DNA from 3 places in the Massilia violaceinigra genome. Region 3 is predicted to be linked to each of the others. Evidence: predicted binding sites of a transcription regulator. Region 3 holds the regulator's gene; each other region holds the start of a gene.
The links. Region 3 encodes sigma-54, which starts transcription at its own class of promoters, with help from an activator protein. Its sites were predicted from a motif close to TGGCANGNAANCTGCTTT; they were not measured.

Region 1: a site for sigma-54 is predicted at 1,496-1,513, ahead of CR152_RS11150 (pilin). Genes of this name have one in related genera too.
Region 2: a site for sigma-54 is predicted at 1,262-1,279, ahead of CR152_RS20345 (ANTAR domain-containing response regulator). Genes of this name have one in related genera too.

Annotation. Positions count from the first base shown of each region.
Region 1 covers NZ_CP024608.1:2,458,695-2,461,970, forward strand. Annotated here, with positions in the region: partial or broken gene istA (IS21 family transposase) at 1-1,167, opposite strand, end outside; gene CR152_RS11150 (pilin) at 1,569-1,994, shown strand; gene CR152_RS11155 (pilin) at 2,311-2,757, shown strand; gene CR152_RS34125 (pilin) at 3,061-3,276, shown strand, end outside.
Region 2 covers NZ_CP024608.1:4,641,313-4,644,588, reverse strand. Annotated here, with positions in the region: gene CR152_RS20350 (CmpA/NrtA family ABC transporter substrate-binding protein) at 1-543, opposite strand, end outside; gene CR152_RS20345 (ANTAR domain-containing response regulator) at 578-1,225, opposite strand; gene CR152_RS20340 (SixA phosphatase family protein) at 1,395-1,895, shown strand; gene CR152_RS20335 (AraC family transcriptional regulator) at 2,090-3,022, opposite strand.
Region 3 covers NZ_CP024608.1:1,052,393-1,055,668, forward strand. Annotated here, with positions in the region: gene lptA (lipopolysaccharide transport periplasmic protein LptA) at 1-329, shown strand, start outside; gene lptB (LPS export ABC transporter ATP-binding protein) at 329-1,084, shown strand; gene CR152_RS04855 (RNA polymerase factor sigma-54) at 1,087-2,562, shown strand; gene CR152_RS04860 (hypothetical protein) at 2,585-3,276, opposite strand, start outside.

The sequences.
Region 1 (3,276 bases), 1.4 Mb from region 3:
TAAGGGCCGGCAACAGGTGGCGGTAGTCGACGACCTTGCCCCGTCCGCTGACCGGGTCGGGTTGACCACGACGCAATGCGAGCACGCAGACATTGCCCAGCCAGCACTCGAGCTTGTCGCTAAAAATCCGTACCTTTAAACGATGCCCTACCAGCCGCGACGGCGCCGTGTACAGCACTTTCCTGACGGTCATCGTGCCGTACTTGGTGACACGGGCGTCAACCTCCTCGTAGTCGCTGCTGCGCCGTGCCGGCAGCGCTATCAGCAAGGCGCGCTCCTCGTCGAACTTGGACGCGATACGGGCGTTGAGCCGGCCGAACACTTCAGCGACGAACACACGGTAGGCATCGAGGTCGGCGAAGTCGCGGTGGCCACGCAACAGCAGTGCCTGCTCCATCGTTCGCTTGAGCGTGCCTTGCCGGGCTTCTATCGAACCGTTCTCATGACTCACGCCAAGATTGTTACGGCTCGGTCGCATGCCGTAGTGGCTGCACAGGGCCTCGTAGCGACGGGTCAGCAGTTCCTGCTCCGACTTGTTGTTGAAGGCCGCAGCCAAACTATCGGTCCTGTGTTCCGCCGGGACGCCGCCCATCATCCAGGCAGCGTTCTGTACGCCGGACGACAAGGCCATGAAGCTTTCGCCCCCGAGCACGACCTCGACGTAGCGCCAACCCGAATACGCCAGAGCGAATTGATACAGCAAATGCAGCAGTATGGCGCCGGCGATCGTTACCTGCAGCACGGCGGCATGGGTAAAATCGGACAGGCCCAAGCGGCCCGGCGGATGAGCTTGCGCGAAGTACACCTCGCGCTCCTTGCGGTAACTGGCGCTCCACGTGCGTACCCGGCGCTGCAAGGTACGCAGCAGCGCAACGTCGTATTGCCCAGGATAGCGGCGCTGCATTTCTTCCAGCAGCGTGGTGGCGGTCAGCGCCGGCGTGGCTTCGAGCAGCGGTACGATGTCGCTCTGCCAGACGGCCTCGAATGGGTCGGAGCGGGTGCGCCAGACACGTGCTGGCCTTTGCGACGGCAGTCCTTCGATGGCATCGAGCCGGCGCGCTGAGCGCACGCTGATGCCGTCTTCGCTGCGGCGACTTCCTGACCGAGTTTGGCCCTGTGCTTCTTGTAAATTCCCACTTGGTGATCCCCAATGCGTTTGCCGGCCACTCGTCATCTCCCTCAGCCACATGCTGAACGAAACAACTGTAAACCTCGCTTCCGCACCGGGCCGGTTTCAGGTGACAAACCGGCCAAGATAGTTGTCGTGTACCGGCCAAGATAATTGTCGCTCACCACAATGCCTTGTTCCGCTGCCGCAGACCTCTGATCGCCTGACCAGTGGGCCATGAAAGAACTGCTTCTTCTCACGTACAAAAGATGTCAGCTGACAAAAAATGTTCTCTTCACCGGCCAAAATTTGTCACTATCATAACGAAACCAGCCAGTATTTAGTGCAGATATCGCTGTTTTGTGTCAAAAAGACGAGAAAGTGAGCTGGCATACCACTTGCTATACTTATATTACGGTTCAGTAGTTCCGCCATATTCACACCAACGAGGATAGTAAAAATGAAATCGATGAAAATGATGAAAAAAGCACAAGCTGGTTTTACCCTGATCGAACTGATGATTGTTGTTGCAATTATCGGTATCTTGGCTGCTGTCGCACTGCCGGCGTACCAGGACTATGTTGCCAAGTCGCAAGTCGCTGCTTCGCTGGCTGAAATCACCCCAGGTAAAGTCCAAGTAGAAACCAAACTGGCTGAAGGCACTGCTGTTGCTGCTCCTACCGACATCGGCGTCGCCGCTGTCACGAAACGCTGCTCCGCAATCTCCGCAGCCGTTGCTGTGACCGGCGCTGGTAGCATCGAGTGCACGATGCTCGGCAATTCCGCTGTGTTGGGCAAAACCATCAAGTGGGCGCGTGTTGCTACTGGCGCTTGGGCTTGCACTTCGAGCGCCGACCCGAAATACGTTCCAAAAGAATGCAAATAATCCAGTTTAAATACTGATTAGCATGGCATGTCCCCCGGTGTTTTTGCTGCGGGGGCATGTTGTAAGTCATCTCGGTAGTCGGCACCATATGCGATGACCTTTCGTGTGCCGTGTCGGATTCCCGGCAGTGACCCGAATTCATAGCGCAGCATTCAGTCGCACCTTTCTTTCAGAATCACATCGAGCCACCGCGTTTCAAGATACATGCGGCAAGCTTTGTCGTACCTTGAGACTTCCGGTCTCGCCTTCCCAAAATTCAGTGACGCTGCTATCCTTGACCGATAGTCCGCGCTGCTCACCTGCCACCAATCGTGCCATGATGACATCCCATTCCCCTTTCGCAGCCCGTCGACAGGCTGGTTTTACGCTGATCGAGTTGATGATCGTCGTTGCCATCATCGGGGTGCTGGCAGCAGTTGCCATTCCCCTCTACCAGGATTACGTGGCCAAGTCCAAAGTGTCCGCGGCGATTGAAGAATCAGCGGGAGCCCGCACCGGTATCGATACCGAAGTCGTGAACACGCCCAACCTGGATGCCGCAACCATCATGCTCGCCACCAAGCTTCACGCCGACTCGATTAACTGCACCATCAGCACCACGGCCGCGGTCGCCGGGGCAACCAGCGTAAGCTGTCTGATCAAGGGTGGCCCCGCTAGTGTCACCGGCAAGAAAATCAGCTGGTCGCGTGCCAGCACGGGCGCCTGGACGTGCAGCGCCCCCGGCATCGACCCCAAGCATACCAGCGCGTCTTGCCCTCCGTAACTTGACCAGCTCGCTCCGGCAAGTCGTTGTAATTCCTCCCGCAGTGCTGGTGCACGCCGCATAAAAGTTCCTCGTTCGGCGCGCCACCACAAGCTACATCAACGTCCCTCTCTTAAAGCTGAACTGCCTGCGCCTGGCGCAGGTCGAACGGATTCGCCTGTCGAGATCTGTTTTCGACCGGTCGCTTTCCCTGAGCAAAGTTCTCGCTCAAACGCAATCCCTTGTTTCACTGCTGGTGCTTCCGTTCGCAATGGCGACGGCCGCGCCGTATCTCAATGCATGTCATCTCATTGGAGCAGCAACATGAAATCAATAAAATGGGTCCATTGTCGTTCGCAACGTGGCTTCACCCTGATCGAGCTGATGATTGTCGTCGCCATTCTCGCCATCCTCGCGGCCATCGCCCTGCCGATGTACCAGGACTATGTCGCCAAGGCGAAAGTAGGCGCGGCCGTCGCTGAAGCGGGTGGCGGCAAAATCGGCATCGATGCCGAAATTGTCATGACGCCCACCATGGAT
Region 2 (3,276 bases), 3.6 Mb from region 3:
GCCGGCGCAGAAACCATCGATCATCCCGGCGCGCAGGCTGCCCACCATCTGGGCCGGCGGCACCGTCAGCGCGCGCGCGTGGCGCAGCGGGTCGATCCCGTGCGCCGCCAGCCAGTAATACAGCAGCATTGCGTGATTGCCGGTCGGGAAAGTGTGGGCGAAGGCATAGCCGCGCGGCGCATTCCGCATGTGCCGCGCCAGGCTCGGCCCATCCACGGCGCCCTGCTCCGCCAGCGCGCGCGACAGCGTCACGGCCTGGCCGTTGCGGCTCAGGTTCATCAGCACGGCCATCGCCTGCTGCTGGCAGCCGATGCCCAACTGCACCCCGTACATCAGCCCGTACAACACATGGGCGGCGTCGAGCGCGCCCGAGCCCAGCTTGTCGCGCACGTTCGCCCACGAGGTTTCGCGGCTGAGCACGATCCTGATGCCATATTGGCGGTCGAACCCGCACTCGGCCGCCATCACCAGCGAGGCGCAGTCGGTCAGCGGCATGAAGCCGATCCTGACCGTACGCAATTGCTTTACATTTATCTCTGCCATACAACTCCTTGCTTTCCTGTAGCTACGCGGCGACTCAACCGAGCAGATCCTCGACATCGAGAATGCGCTGGGCAATCTCCGCCAGCTTCAAATTCTTGTTCATCGCCATGCTGCGCAGTTTCTGGTACGCCTGGTCTTCGGTCAGCCGGTGATGGGTCATCAGGATGCCTTTGGCGCGGTCGATCACCTTGCGTTCGGCCAGCTTGTGGCGAGTCTCGCTCAGCTCGGCAAGCAGCTTCTGCTCCTGGCGAAAGCGCGCCAGCGCCACGTTCAGCACCGGTTTGATGCGCTCGGACTGCAAGCCCGCCACGATGTAGGCCGACACGCCTGCGGCCATCGCCGCGTCCATGCTGCTGGTGGTGTCGTCCTCGGTGAACAGCACAATCGGGCGGCGCTCGTCGCGGGTGGCGATGACGATGTGTTCGAGCACGTCGCGGGCGTCCGATTCGGCATCGATGATAATCATGTCGGGTTGAAGTTGAGCGATCCTTTCGGGCAAATAGATATCGGCGGGTAGCGAAGCGACGATGTCGTAGCCCGATTCGAGCAGGCCGATGCGCAGCGCGTTACCGCGCATGACCTGGACCGCCAGGGCGGCATCGTGCTCGCCGCCTTCCGGAACGATCGTATTGACGACGACAATGCGCAGCTTGCGTGGGGGATGCGCGGGGGTTTTGGACATGTTATTGGTTGAGAGTGAGGCCATATCCTTACAATACAAGCAAGATATGCGCCAGCACGATCTGCTGCTCCAAGGGCGGCTCGAACGGAATGGCGCAGCGGGAACAGTTGCGCTTCCTCGCCAGGCTGGGATACATTGCTGTTTTTATATCTGAAAGCCGACCATGCGCATGCGCTCTTCCCTTCTTGGCGGCCTGTTCCTGGCTTCCGCCTTGCTGGCGCCCGGTCTGGCTGTAGCCGACCCAACCATCATCTATCTGGTGCGGCATGGCGAAAAGGCAGCGGTCGAGAAAGATCCTGATCTGACCGCCCAGGGCAAGGCGCGCGCACGCAATATCGCCGCCATTCTCAAGTCGACCGGCATCGCGCATGTGTACAGCAGCACGGCGCAGCGTACACGCCAGACCGCCCAGCCGCTCGCCACCGACTTGGGATTACAGGTGCAGGTGTACGATCCCGCGCAAAGCGCCAACCTGGTCGCGCAGGTCAAGGCGGCGGGCGGTACGGCCTTGGTGGTGGGCCATTCCAATACCGTGCCCGAACTGGTGCGCTTGTTCGGCGGCAAACCTGGTAGCGACATCGGGGATGATGAATTCGACCGGCTATATCAGCTCATCGTCGACAAGGATGGCAGCGTGACGACGGTATTGCTGCATACCGTGGCGCCTTGACGAATTGTACGACGCTGCCGTTAGCGGATACGAGCATGACCGCGCGTCCCGGTTGGCGCTTTCAACGTCGCTTGGCTGCGACAGCCAGCGGGATGCGCCTTGCACCGGTACCTGCGCCACCAACCCGCTTATTTGCCAGTACTTGAGCAGTCTGAGAGCTTGAGCGGGATTGCCAGCTTCTTCAGCCGTTCCGGCTAATGCGCGCTCACGTAGCCGGGCGGCTCGCTCGGCGCCTGGCTCAGGAGCGTTTTCATCATCGCCGCCTCCTGCACCGGACTGCGGCCGAAAAAGCGCTTGAATTCGCGGCTGAACTGCGAACTGCTTTCATAGCCGACCCGGTTCGAGGCAGACGAGGCGCTCATGCCCTCCTGCACCATCAACAGCCTTGCCTTGTGCAGGCGCGTGCTCTTGAGATACTGGATCGGCGAGGTTTGCGTCACCGCCTTGAAGTTGGCGTGGAAAGCCGCCACGCTCATGCCTGCCTCATGCGCCAAGATCGGCACGTCCAGCTCGCCGCTGAAACCCGCATGGATGCGGCGCAGCGCCTTGCCGATCTTGCCGAACTGGCTGTGCTGGGCCAAGGCCGCACGCACAGAGCCGCCCTGTTCGCCGGTCAGGACCCGATACAGAATTTCGCGCAGGATGCCCGGTCCCAGTACGCGCGCTTCCACCGGGCACAACAGCACTTCGAGCAGGCGCAGCACGGCGTCACCCATGGCCTCGTCCATCGCCGTCGAGCACATGCTGACGGGCGTGGTGTGGGCTGACGGCGCGGGGCCGAGCGCCAGCGCGAGCTCGGCAGCGACTGCGAGGTCGATGTGCATCTTGAGCGCCAGCAGCGGCTCGGCTTCGCTGGCGTCGGTCTCGCTCTCGAAAGGCAAAGGCACCGACAGCACCAGAAACTGCTGGGCATCGTAAATGAAGCTTTGCTCGCCCAGATACCCCCGCTTGCGGCCCTGGCAGACGATCACGATGCATGGCTCGTACAGCACAGGCACGCGTGCCACGGCCCGGTTCGCGCGCATGAAGCGCACGTCGTCGAGCGCGGACGCAGTATAGCCCTCGGACGGCGCCAGCCTGCCCAGCAAGGCGATCATGCGGTCTTGTCTGCTCGGCGGCGTTGGCATCGGCTCCTCTGTGGCGGGTTCGTCAGCCGCCAGTGTAAGGCGCAAAACGCCTGCGCGCCAAGATCAAATCCTCGCGCAGGCGTGCCTGATTCTCTTGCGAGGCCGCCAGTGCGCATGCCCGTGCAGCAAATCGGTGCGCGCCAGCGGCAACACGGGTGCGCCCCTCTCCCGCGCCTCGGCAGTGCGGCACGCCCTGCCCCACCGCCAGCGCTATTGGCAAGCCCGGGACGGCGTGGCCCGGCTCCATCCCATCC
Region 3 (3,276 bases):
AGAAACGCGACGGTGGTCCCGACTTGTGGGTCGAAGGCCAGGCCCAGCGCATCGAATACGATGAACGCAACGACATGATGAAGCTCTTCTCGCACGCCAAGATCCGCCAGCTGGAAGGCCAGAAGCCAACCAACGAAATCGAGAGCGAATTCATTTCCTACGACAGCCGCAAGGAAGTTTTCCTGGCGCGCAATGACGCCAGCGGCACCAACAAGCCGGGCCAGGGCCAGGGCACGATGGTCATCGCACCGCGCAAGCCGCGCGCGGCACCGGCCACGCCGGCACCGGCGCCAGCGCCGGCCACCACGCCACCGGCGGGAACCCAATGATGGAACCGAAGAATTGCGGCAGCACGCTGATCGTGCGCGGGCTGCAGAAAAGCTATGGCAAGCGCCTGGTCGTGCGCGACGTGTCGCTGCAGGTCGACTGCGGCGAAGTGGTCGGCCTGCTCGGCCCCAACGGCGCTGGCAAGACCACCTCGTTCTACATGATCGTCGGCCTGGTGCCGTCGGATGCGGGTACGATCGATATCAGCGGGGTCGATATTTCGAGCCTGCCGATCCACCGCCGCGCCGCGCTCGGCCTGTCGTACCTGCCGCAGGAAGCGTCGGTGTTCCGCAAGCTGACGGTGGAAGAAAACATCCGCGCCGTGCTGGAACTGCAAAAGGTCGATGGCAAGTCGCTGACCAAGGCCCAGATCAACGAACGCCTGGACACGCTGCTGGCCGACCTGCAGATTGAAAAACTGCGCGAGAACCAGGCCATGTCGCTGTCGGGCGGCGAGCGGCGCCGGGTCGAGATCGCGCGCGCGCTGGCGACCAACCCGCGCTTCGTGCTGCTCGACGAACCGTTCGCCGGGGTCGATCCGATTGCCGTCATCGAGATCCAGCGCATCGTGCGCTTCCTCAAGCAGCGCGGCATCGGGGTTTTGATCACCGACCATAACGTGCGCGAAACGCTTGGTATTTGCGACCGCGCCTACATCATCAACCAGGGTGCGGTGCTCGCCTCCGGTCGACCCGACGACATCATCGCCGATGAATCCGTGCGCCGGGTCTACCTGGGCGAACACTTCCGGATGTAGGCATGAAACAGTCCCTTCAACTACGCACCTCCCAGCACCTCGCCCTCACGCCCCAGCTGCAGCAGTCGATCCGGCTGCTGCAGTTGTCGACCCTGGAACTGCATCAGGAACTGGAGCAGCTGTTAAGCGACAACCCGCTGCTCGAACGGCTCGACGACCCGCTCGATCATTCGGTGCGCCTGCTGGGCGATGGCGCCATCAGCAGCACCTCGACACCGACCGAAGCGGCGCCCGAGCCGGGAGCGCAGGATGCGCCGGCGCCGGCCGAAGGGGAAGGCTTCGAAGGCGGCGACGCGGACAGCCCGGCCAGTAGCAGCGACAACGATGGCGAATGGGGCGACCTCGGTCGCGCCAAGACATCCGACGACGAGGATTCGCGCCCGCAGCTCGAAGCCTCGGCCACCACCTTGCGCGAGCACCTGATGGAGCAGATGCGCGTGACCGTGCTGGAGGCGCGCGACCGCGCGCTGGTCGAACTGATCGTCGACGCCATCGACGACAACGGCTACCTGACCGAATCGCTGGAAGAAATCCAAGAGCGCATGCCGCCCGAGCTGGAGATCGAAATTGAAGAATTGCGCACCGCGCTGGCGCTGCTGCAAAGTTTCGATCCGATTGGCGTGGGCGCGCGCAATGCGTCCGAATGCCTGGCGCTGCAGATCCGGCGTATGCCGGGCGTGGCGCTGGTGACGCGCCGCATGGCGCTGACGATTGTCGAAAACCACCTGACCTGGTTCGCGCAGCGTGAATTCAACAAGCTGAAAAAGGCGCTCGACTGCGACGATGAAGACTTGCGCGAGGCGCAGACCGTGATCCGCCAGTGCAATCCGCACCCGGGCGCGGAGTTCGCGTCGGACGTGTCGGACTACGTGGTGCCGGACGTGATCGTGCGCAAGGCGAAAAACGGCTGGTCGGTGATGCTCAATAACGATGTCATGCCGCGCCTGCGCGTGAACAGCATGTACGCCGCGCTGCTCAAGCAGGGCAAGGGCGAAGGGCAGATGGGCGCGCAGCTGCAGGAAGCGAAGTGGCTGATCAAGAACATGCGCCAGCGCTTCGATACCATCTTGCGGGTGGCCGAAGCCATCGTCGAACGCCAGCGCAATTTCTTCTCGCACGGCGCGGTGGCGATGCGCCCGCTGGTGCTGCGTGAAATCGCCGACACGCTCGGCCTGCACGAGAGTACGATTTCGCGCGTGACCACGCAAAAGTACATGATGACGCCGCACGGCATGTTCGAGCTCAAATATTTTTTCGGCAGCCACGTGGCTACCGAAGCGGGCGGCGAAGCGTCATCGACGGCGATCCGCGCGCTGATCGTGCAGCTGACCAGCGCCGAAGATCCCAAGAGTCCTCTGTCGGACAGCAAGATCGCCGACATGCTGGGCGAGCAGGGCATGGTGATCGCGCGCCGCACGGTCGCCAAGTACCGCGAAGCGCTCAAGATTCCGCCGGTCGCCCTGCGCAAGTGTCTCTAGCCTGCCCGGAACTGCGCGGCGCCTAGAAAAATTCCGGGTGCTCGCGCAGCAGCACCTGCTCGTACTGGTTCACCGCCTTGAACTGTTCCAGCCCCGGCGCCATGCGCCGGCCAGCGTCCCAGCTGCGCCAGGCGCGCGCCATGTCGTAGCTCAGGAACAGCGCATCACCCATATCCTTGTAGGCCCCGGCCAGCGCCGGATTGGCGCGCAACACGCTGGCGTACAGCGGTAGCGCGGCGCGTACGTCGCCCAGCTTGGCGCGCCAATTTGCTTCAAACAGCGCCAGCATGTGCTGCTTGTGTGTGGTGAGCTTGCGCAGTTCCTGCAGCTTGGCGAGCGCCGCCTCCATCTCCGCCTTCCCCTTGGGCCGTATCGCCGCCGCGAACGCGCGCACTTGCGGATCGGCGTTGAGCAGCACCTTCTGCTCCGAGGTCGGCATTTTCATCTGTTCGCCGCTGACAAACGCCAATTCGGACATGCCGAGCATGGCGTCGAAGGCACGCTTGTCGGCGAACGCTTGCGCGATCTCGGTCTCGAAGGCTTGCCTGGCTGCCGCCGTCGGCGGCGCCGCATTCGCCTGCGCCTTGTCGAGCAGCTGATCGAGTTCGTCAGCCGCTGCCGCGCGCGGCTTGTACGGCTTGAGGTCGTAGCTGGCGGGGGCGCTTTGCCTGAGCGCGCTGACCGTGTAAGTGCGCGTCTGGCTGTGGCCGACCT